One region of the Vibrio ishigakensis genome, then DNA from elsewhere that is predicted to be linked to it. Evidence: predicted binding sites of a transcription regulator. Region 1 holds the regulator's gene; each other region holds the start of a gene.

Region 1 (3,278 bases):
TGTTGGCAATAAGAAGCTGGTGTTAGTGACTTCAGCTAGCCATATGAATCGGGCTCTGGGGGAGTTTAATGAGGCGGGTCTAGAGCCGGTGCCTGCACCGACTAACTACCTTGCTCACTCCAACATTGAACAGGCTTGGGTAAAATACACCCCACAAGCTCAGTATCTAGAGCAAACAGAACGCTACTGGCATGAGACCCTCGGTACTTGGTGGCAGAAGATACGCAACCTTGTCAGTAGTAAATAACTGATTCATAATTCATATAGTTAAATTTTGTTACAAGGGCGCCGATGCGCCCTTTGTTGGATCTTACAATGCAAGAAATCAAGAAATTCAATGAGCAACGCGCCGAAATCTACTGGTGGTTCTCAAGCCTATTCTCAAAAGAGCTGACTGACGAAGAGCTCAAGGCGTATCAAAGCCAACAAGTTCGCGGCTTCCTACAAGGCCTATCTGAAAACGAAGAGCTAAAGAAAGCCACTGATGGCGTCATCGAGTCTCTAAACAAGCTTCAAGACAGAGAGGATGCGCAGTTAGAGTTATCTGCCGACTTCTGTGAGCTGTTTCTAACCTCCGATAAACATGCGGCACTTCCTTATGCCTCTATCTATCTCGATGACAGCAAACTGCTTAACGGCAAACCAGCGCAAGAGATGGCGGCCTTGATGCAGGAAAAAGGCATTCAGGTTGATAAGAACTTCAACGAGCCGGCGGATCACCTTGCTATCCAGCTCGACTTTCTCGGAAATCTCATCATCCGCTCAAACGAGCTTGAGCAAGAAGCCCATATGGAGGTAGCCCTAGCCGAGCAACAAGCCTTCATCGAACAACATTTGCTGACCTGGGTGCCTCAGTTTTCAGAAAACTGCACCAAGTTCGACGAATTCGGTTTTTACGCCTCTGTAGCCGAGCTTTTGGTGGCGTTTTGTGAGCTGGATAGTCACTATCTTGCGAACGATTGATGAATTCTCATTTTGTATAGAAATGCGTTGTCACTTGACGCATTTCTAGCTAGACTGCCCTCCGCAATCGATTGCACTACTCTTAAGTAGGTCCCTACACTTCTTCAGGTTTACAAGGTAAAGCATGGCTACCATCAAAGATGTAGCAAAGCTGGCTGGCGTTTCGACGACCACAGTTTCGCACGTAATTAACAAGACGCGCTTCGTAGCAGAGTCTACCCAAGAGCGAGTAATGAAAGCTGTTAAAGAGCTAAACTACGCGCCAAGTGCGGTAGCCCGTAGCCTGAAGTGTAACTCCACTCGTACTATCGGCATGCTGGTAACTCAGTCTACTAACCCTTTCTTTGCTGAGGTTGTAGATGGTGTTGAGAGCTATTGCTACCGTCAGGGCTATACATTGATCCTGTGTAACACTGGTGGTATCTACGAGAAGCAGCGCGACTATATCCGCATGCTGGCTGAAAAGCGTGTAGATGGACTTCTGGTTATGTGTTCTGACCTAACAGAAGAGCTGCGTGAAATGCTGGACTCACACCCTAACATCCCGAAAGTTGTTATGGATTGGGGCCCAGAGTCATCAATGGCCGATAAGATCATCGATAACTCTGAAGAAGGTGGCTATATTGCTGCGAAACACCTGATTGAGAATGGTCACGACAAGATTGCATGTCTAACTGGTCAAGCAGAGAAACTGGCTTGTATCGAGCGTGTTGCTGGCTACAAGCGTGCCCTTGCTGAAGCGAACATCGAGTTCAATCCTGAATATATCCTTGAGGGTAACTTCGAGTGTGATACCGCAGTAGAAGCCGCTGACAGACTTGCCGCTATGCCAATCGAGACTCGCCCTACTTCTGTGTTCTGCTTTAACGACATCATGGCACTTGGCCTTATCAGTCGCCTGCAACAGCACGACCTTAAGGTTCCTGAAGATATCTCAGTTATCGGTTATGACAACATCGACCTAGCCGCTTATTTTGCGCCGCCACTGACCACTATCCACCAGCCTAAGCGTCGTGTGGGTAAGACAGCATTTGAAATCCTGCTTGAGCGTATCAACGACAAAGAGCACGATCGCCGCGTATTTGAGATGCAGCCAGAACTTATCTCACGCGATAGCGTTAAGAACCTAAACGCTTAACTTCGAAAGCGGATGATACCTCATCCAAGCTCGAATTATCCAATCAATTCCAAACGGTACGTAAATAAACGTGCCGTTTTTTATTTTGTATGAAATTTTTCTATGTCCTACTCTGTCCCTATAGCTAAGTGAACTTACTTAGGTCAGGACGATGAATAAGAAATTGATAATTGGCGTAATTTTGGTTGCAGCTATCATTCTACTTGCGGTCAACTTTGGGCAATACCTCACCCTCGAAAACGCTAAAGCGCAACAAGCTGCGTTAAACGCTCATATAGAACAAAACTTCGTTCTGTCTGCTGCTCTCTACTTTATTGGTTACATCTTTATCACAGCGTTTTCTATCCCAGGAGCTGCCGTGGTGACGTTATTAGGTGCCGCTCTATTCGGTTTTTGGACCAGCTTAGTATTGGTGTCGTTTGCCAGCACTATAGGTGCGACTCTGGCTTTCCTAAGCTCTCGCTACCTGCTTCGCGACTGGGTACAAGCTAAGTTTGGTAATAAGTTAGATACCATCAACAAGGGCGTGGAAAAAGACGGCGCATTTTATCTATTCTCGCTTCGCCTTATTCCAGTATTTCCATTCTTCCTGATCAACCTTTTGATGGGTCTGACCCCAATCTCAGTGGCAAAATTCTACCTATTTAGTCAGCTAGGTATGTTGGCAGGGACTATGGTTTATCTAAACGCTGGTACTCAACTTGCTGAGATAGACAGCCTAGCAGGCATAGTATCCCCGACCGTACTGGCATCCTTTGCACTCTTGGGCCTGTTCCCACTTATCGCTAAATGGATAATGAACAAGATAAGACCCAATCAATCGGTCGCTTAGATGAAGATATATATTGCAAAAAATCCACCCGAAGCTCACTTTATCAGTGAGCTTTTACTTGCGGAGAAGATACCTGTTGAGGTTCGAAGTGTTGGCTTGTTTGGCCTTCAGGGCGAACTACCGATGGATGATTCCACCCAGCCCCATGTGTGGCTGCTAGACCCTGCCTACAAAGAGAAAGCGGAAGCCATTATCAAGGCATATATGGAAGCGGACGAGCAGGCCGATTGGACCTGTAGTGAATGTGGTGAGGTTAACGAAGGGCAGTTTGCCCTTTGCTGGAACTGCGGGGCTAGCTCACCGACTGAATAAAGGCGATGGACTCGCGGTTGAACTGCTGAGGCT
Region 2 (3,278 bases), on a different replicon from region 1:
TCTATTGAATATATACCAGAAACTACGTATTAACAAAGACTTATCTCGATTTTTAGGTCTATCTAGGAGAGAATTTTGCTACGATTTTGATTCCATATGTTCTTGCATGTGTGTAGTTGTGGATTAACTAAGCAATCCGAATTGAAAATAATAAGCAGACGCTGAGGTTTATCATAAAGGGTGTTAAAATTGCTCTAATAGACAAGCAATAAGGTATGAGTATGAGTCTCGTATATTCAACAGAAGTGGGCCGTATTAAGCCTGAAGAAGAGAAAGTAGAACGTCCAAAGGGTGATGGCATTGTTCGTATACAGCGCCAAACAAAGGGTCGTAAAGGTAAAGGCGTTTGCTTAGTAACAGGTTTAGATCTCGATGATGTCGGCCTCAAGCTGATGGCGGCTGAGCTTAAGAAAGTATGTGGGTGCGGTGGCGCGGTAAAAGATGGTGTTATCGAGATTCAAGGTGACAATCGTGAGAAAATTAAAGCACACCTTGAGAAGAAAGGCTTAAAGGTTAAGTTAGCCGGTGGTTAATCGGAGCCTAGAATGAAGAAAGCCCCTGATATTTGTCAGGGGCTTTTTGTTTTTGCTAGTTTACTATTACATCAGCACTAGATAAGCGATGAAGATAGCAGACAGGCCGTAGATGATTGGGTGAACCTCTTTACCACGACCAGCAACAATCATAGAAAAGCTGTAGCTGATAAAGCCCATAGCCATACCGTTTGCTGGAGAGAAGCTAAGGATGGTGAACATAATGGTAAAGAAGGCTGCAATGCGAGACTCTTTCTGTTCCCACTGAATGTTACCCAAGCGTCCTACCATGTAGATACCAACAACAACCATAGCCGGCGCTACGATAGCGGTAGAGAAAATAGAGAACAGTGGATATAGGAATAGAGATAGCAAGAACAGACCTGATACTACTACTGCAGCCAGACCAGTCTTCGCGCCTTGAGAAGAGGCGATACCCGACTCAGAGAATGCAGTGATAGAGGTAGTACCAAGCATAGTACCGATCACTGTACCGCCTGCATCCGCTACAAGTGCAGACTTAGCGTTAGGCACTTTACCGTCTTTATCGATAATACCTGCATCGCGGCCTACACCTACGATAGTGCTGAGGCCGTCGAAGAAGTCGACGATAAAGAAGATGATGACGATAAACAGTAGGTCAAACAGTTTATCTGCAGTGAAGGCTGAGAAGTCAAAGATAGCGCCAAAGCTTGGCGCTAGGCTTGGTGGTGCAGATACTAGTGAGTCTGGGATAGGTGCGTTAGCAGTGCCTAGCATCATATCAGCCACAATCGTTAGTACTATGGAAGATACGAAAGAGATAAAGGTCGCTAGTTTGATGTCACGAATCATACATCCAAGAGCAATAAAGATACTGATATAGGCAATCAGCACCTGAGGGTCTTTGATGTTACCCATGCTTACAAGGATGATAGGGTTAGAAACGATGATACCAGCGTTCTTTAACCCTAGAAAAGCAATGAACAGACCAAGTGAAACTGTGATCGCGAGTTTCAAATCCTCTGGGATCGACTCAATCATGGTCTTGCGAACCTTGGTCATAGAGAAGGCTAGGTAGATGATGCCAGAAAGGAAAATGCCAAATAGGGCTTCGTTCCACAGTAGCGCTACAGAACCACTAAACAGCATGCCTTTGAAGAAGCCGTTCATGCTCATGCCAGGTGCAAGCATTACCGGGTAGTTACCAAATATACCCATGATAAGAGTTGCAACTGCTGCTGCGATTGCAGTCGCAGTAAAGATTGCACCGCGATCCATTCCTGGGATATCGCCCAGGATTGCTGGGTTAACCGCTAGGATGTAGCTCATTGCCAAGAAGGTGATAAATCCAGCGTACAGCTCTGTGCCGATAGTGGATTTTCTTTGTGCAACTTTGAATTGACGTTCAATCAGCGACTGCTCGCTGCTTGGTGCTTGAAGGACCGTTTCTTGACTCACGATGTGACCTTTTTACTTAGATAAAAATACACCGAAGCCATAACGTGTAGACTGGATAAAACTGTAGTCTCAGAGTTAGGCTCCGAGGTAGAAACGAGAGGTCCAAATCACCTCACATATACAGCTTCGATATGTAAATTGGCGCGTATAGTAAACGTTTGCGAGAGTATTTCAAGCTAATTTTTGAACAGTTCAAGATCTCCTTGATTTAGAAACAACTAAGGTGCAAATTTTCAAACTAAGAATAACAAAATCGCTTGCTGTGGCTTATGTGATACTAATGGACTGTAGATAACAAACAGCGTGCTGTATTAGGCAAAAAGTGATTAAAACAGGGTTTAATTAATGGAAACGACGCAAGGTCGCAAAAAACTATTTTTACAGGGTGTAGTAGCAATGATACCGCTTAGTGTAGCGGTAATACCTTGGGGACTTTTAGCTGGTTCTTATGCTATTGACTCAGGGTTATCCCCGATAGAGAGCCAAGCCTTGTCTGCTATTTTATTTGCAGGTTCAGCTCAGCTAGTGGTAACTGGAATGATGAAAGCTGGTGCTGGGTTAGCGACTATGCTGCTGACCACCTTATTTATAACCTCACGGCACTTTTTATACAGTGTTTCGATGCGTGAGAAAATCAGCCCACTTTCTTTAAAGTGGCGCTTAACCCTCGGATTTCTGCTGACCGATGAGCTCTTCGCTGTGTGTGGCAATCAAGACCCTAAGCGTTTTAATACTTGGTATGCCCTTGGCGCTGGCTTGAGTTTCTATTTGTGTTGGAATCTCGCCACCTTGGTTGGGATCGTGGCGGGCAGTTATATTCCTGCCATGGGAGACCTTGGTTTGGAGTTTGCCGTAGCGGCAACCTTTATTGCCTTGGTTGTGCCATCCGTTAAAAACTCACCGACGCTGGCTGCGGTATTGGTTTCCTTGGTTCTTTCCATAGTGTTGAATCTCGCCCAGGTAGAAGGCGCGCTAATGATAGCGAGCCTAGGAGGAATGCTAACAGGCTTTGCAGTGGAAACCCTCAAAGGAGAAAAAGCATGAATCTAGCGATTATCTTCATCCTTGCAGGCCTAGTGTTCTTTAGCCGATACGTGTTTCTTGAACCTAAACTGCCTCTTAGATTGGCTCCTTCCGTGCAAAGAGTGCTTAGCTACTCAGGTCCAGCTGTATTAACCGCTATTTTGGCTCCTATCGTGTTTGCGCCGCACGGAGAGTTATGGATAGCTCCGAAGAACCCGTATCTGCTGTGTGCAATCTTGGCGACTCTTGTTATTTATAAGACCAAGAATGTATTGCTTACGA
Region 3 (3,278 bases), 880 kb from region 1:
ATGCTGAGTGGGTGCACAGTTTGACTATCAATGTTCGAGATATGGATCGTGAATGCTTTCAGAAGGTGAGCCACGACTAAACGAGGTGAAGATGAATCTTCCACAACTGCTGTTTTCTTTTGAAGGCCGAGTAGGTCGCAAACAGTTTTGGATCTGGAACCTGTGTTACTACTTTGGATTGGCACTAATCGGCGGCTTGTTAGCTCAGATCTCGCCTGGGCTGGCTATGTTTGCTATCCCGATCGTGCTGGTGATACTGCTTATTCCAGATCTTGCGATAACAGCAAAGCGTTGGCATGACAGAGAAAAAAGCGCTTGGATGCTACTACTGAATATTCCATTAGTGGTAGGCAGGGCAATGATGCCAGCAGGCAGTCAGGCCATGGTGGCGGAAACCTCAGCCGCGCCAGTGATCTCAATCGTGGCTCTGGCTTGTGGGGCTTGGATTCTTATAGAGTGTGGTTTCTTAAAGGGAACCGAAGGCAAGAACCGATACGGTGAGCCTTACGCTTAAAGTAAAAAACGTTGCCCGAAGGCAACGTTTTTTTGTTTTATAGGATGTGGTGACGAATCTCGTCATCCTTGCGCTCCAAGTAGTGAATAGACTTGATGCGACGAATGGTGCGACAGCGACCACGGATAAGCAGGGTCTCTGTGGTTGCGATATCACCTTGACGGCTGATGCCTTCAAGTAGGTCACCTTTAGTGATGCCGGTTGCTGAGAATACAACGTTGTCACTACGAGCCATGTCAGACATGGTTAGAACGATGTTCGCTTCAACGCCCATCTCCTGACAGCGTGCTAGTTCTAGCTCGCCGTGTTCACGGTTCTCTGGGGTATCGCCCTTCACTTCGTGACGAGGTAGAAGACGACCGTGCATGTCACCGTCTAGTGCGCGGATAACCGCGGCTGATACCACACCTTCAGGTGCGCCACCAATGCAGTACATCACGTCTACTTCGCTATCTGGCATACAGGTTAGGATAGACGCTGCTACGTCACCGTCTGGCACAGCGAATACACGTACACCCATGGCCTGCATCTCTGCAATCACTTGGTCGTGACGAGGTTTAGCTAGAGTAGTTACGGTTAGCGTATCCAGGCTCTTGCCTAGTGCTTTTGCGATGTTTTGTAGATTCTCTGCCAGAGGCTTGTCTAGATCGATATGACCCTTAGCGCCTGGGCCTACAACCAGTTTTTCCATGTACATATCAGGTGCTTTTAGGAAGCTACCTTTCTCACCCGCTGCTAGAACAGCCAGTGCATTTGATTGACCCATAGCGGTCATACGTGTGCCTTCGATTGGGTCTACCGCGATATCAACCGCGTCACCACCTAGGCCTACGTTTTCGCCGATATACAGCATTGGCGCATCATCGATCTCGCCCTCACCAATCACAATCTCACCGCTGATATCGGTTTTGTTGAGTAGGCTACGCATTACTTCTACTGCCGCTCCATCGGCTGCATTTTTGTCTCCGCGTCCAAGCCATTTGTAACCGGCCAGTGCAGCACCTTCAGTTACACGAGAAAATGCCATCGCCAAATCGCGTTTCATATCGACTCCAGTATTTTAGAGGTTAAAGTTTGGTCGGCGGGATTCTAACATAGCCGTAGGAAAACGTTTGCTTAATTGAGCCTAATTTGACTTGAACCATCAAACTTGCGTTGTTATCTGCATCGAACTTGGTTGCTTACAGCACATTGATGTCAAAATATGATTAAGATCGCTGTTTTTTTATTCACTTGAACTAAAAATGAAAGTTTAGGTGTGTTTATATACATGACTGTGAGTAGAATGAAACGGAAGTTAGATCTATGACCAAGCTAGATACAGCATAGCCCGAGGGGGCATATAGCTTGGTTATACAACGATGATGGAATTAGGTAGGTCATGATGTCTTTAGAAGTATTGGAAAAACTAGAAGCAAAAGTACAGACAGCAGTCGACACGATTACTCTGCTACAAATGGAAGTTGATGAGCTTAAAGAGCAAAAGCAACAACTAGAAAGCGAAGCAGAGCAACTACGTGGTGAGAAAGCTCAATTTGAAGAGCGTGCACGTCAGGTTCAAACTGAGCACGACCAATGGCAAGAGCGCATCCGTAGCATGCTAGGTAAAATGGAAGAAGTGGAATAATCCGCATCTTCGCAAAGAATTGAAAAGAAAACGCCGACTCATTGAGTCGGCGTTTTTTTATCGGGTTAGCCAGCGTTGAGGGTTCTCGGTGCGGCTGTTACGTCTCAATTCGAAATAGACCGAGGCTCGGCTTTGGCCGCCGGTGTCACCGGCAAGGGCAATGGTCTCACCCGCTGTGACTTTATCGCCTTCTTTCTTGGTTAGGACTTGGTTGTAGCCATATAGGGTCATGTCGCCCTTGCCGTGGTCGATGAGCATTACTAGACCATAGCCACGCAAGTAATCGGCAAATACCACCTTACCTGGATACACGGCTTTAACTGGCTGCTCGTAATTGGCATTGATTACCATACCCTTCCAGTCAGCTTGTCCACCTTGGGTGGAGCCGTAGGTGTGTAGAACACGACCTTTTACTGGCCACGGCAGTTTGCCACGCTGTTTTGCCAGACCATCCATAGGCACTGAATTACGTTTAGCTGCTTTGGCAATCTCCGCCTTTAGCCGTGCTTCGTTTCGTTTTAGCTCATTCAGATAGGCTTGGTCGCCCTTGATGCTACGACTAATCTTAGTCACTGTGCCCTTACGGCTAGACTGCGACTTCTTCAGATTGGCTAATTGGGTCGATTGCTCTTGAAGCAGTGTTTGGATTTGCTGCTGCTCTGCCAGAAGCTGTTGGTTCTTGGCTTCAAGTTGCTTGTTGGTCTCTTCAAGCTCTTCAATGGCTTCAGTGCGCTTGATCGCGAGATGCTGATAATACTGACTGATTCTATCTTTGTGACCTGCGCTGTCCTGGCTCAAAAAGTTGTCCAGCTTGGCGTTGGTGTGCATCAGATAGTAGGCCTTAACCAACTCTTTAAGATTGTGCTTTTGTTGCTCGGTTTGTTTTACCAGAGCGTCGTGCTCGACCTTGTACTGGGCAAGATTCTTCTGAGAGGTGCTTAGGGTTGATTTGGTTTGGTTCAGCTTCTTGGTGGCGTTAGAGATAGCAAGCTCGTCGGATTTGAGTCGCTTCTGCAGGCCATCCAGTTCTTTCTGTTGCTGAGCTAGGTTTCTCTGCTGACGAGAGATCTCACCTTTTACACCCTTTAGCTCTTCTGTGCTGGCGAGGGGTGCCGCAGAGTGGAGCAGGGAGGCTGC

What was found. Region 1 encodes PurR, which represses purine synthesis genes. Its sites were predicted from a motif close to TNANGNAAACGTTTNCNTNA; they were not measured.
Positions count from the first base shown of each region.
Region 2: the regulator PurR is predicted to act here: its motif matches at 2,120-2,139, upstream of Pcarn_RS20495 (NCS2 family permease).
Region 3: the regulator PurR is predicted to act here: its motif matches at 1,615-1,634, upstream of glpX (class II fructose-bisphosphatase).

Region 1 is NZ_AP024881.1:1,865,015-1,868,292, forward strand. Features, by position in the region: gene elyC (envelope biogenesis factor ElyC) at 1-247, shown strand, start outside; gene torD (molecular chaperone TorD) at 316-963, shown strand; gene purR (HTH-type transcriptional repressor PurR) at 1,088-2,101, shown strand; gene Pcarn_RS08410 (TVP38/TMEM64 family protein) at 2,253-2,933, shown strand; gene Pcarn_RS08415 (DUF7577 domain-containing protein) at 2,934-3,245, shown strand; gene Pcarn_RS08420 (alpha/beta fold hydrolase) at 3,226-3,278, opposite strand, start outside.
Region 2 is NZ_AP024882.1:1,463,661-1,466,938, forward strand. Features, by position in the region: gene yciH (stress response translation initiation inhibitor YciH) at 222-533, shown strand; gene Pcarn_RS20495 (NCS2 family permease) at 600-1,973, opposite strand; purine riboswitch at 2,018-2,117, opposite strand; gene Pcarn_RS20500 (AzlC family ABC transporter permease) at 2,319-3,017, shown strand; gene Pcarn_RS20505 (AzlD domain-containing protein) at 3,014-3,278, shown strand, end outside.
Region 3 is NZ_AP024881.1:2,749,096-2,752,373, reverse strand. Features, by position in the region: gene Pcarn_RS12680 (5-carboxymethyl-2-hydroxymuconate Delta-isomerase) at 1-80, shown strand, start outside; gene Pcarn_RS12675 (DUF805 domain-containing protein) at 92-514, shown strand; gene glpX (class II fructose-bisphosphatase) at 552-1,559, opposite strand; gene zapB (cell division protein ZapB) at 1,899-2,141, shown strand; gene Pcarn_RS12660 (murein hydrolase activator EnvC family protein) at 2,199-3,278, opposite strand, start outside.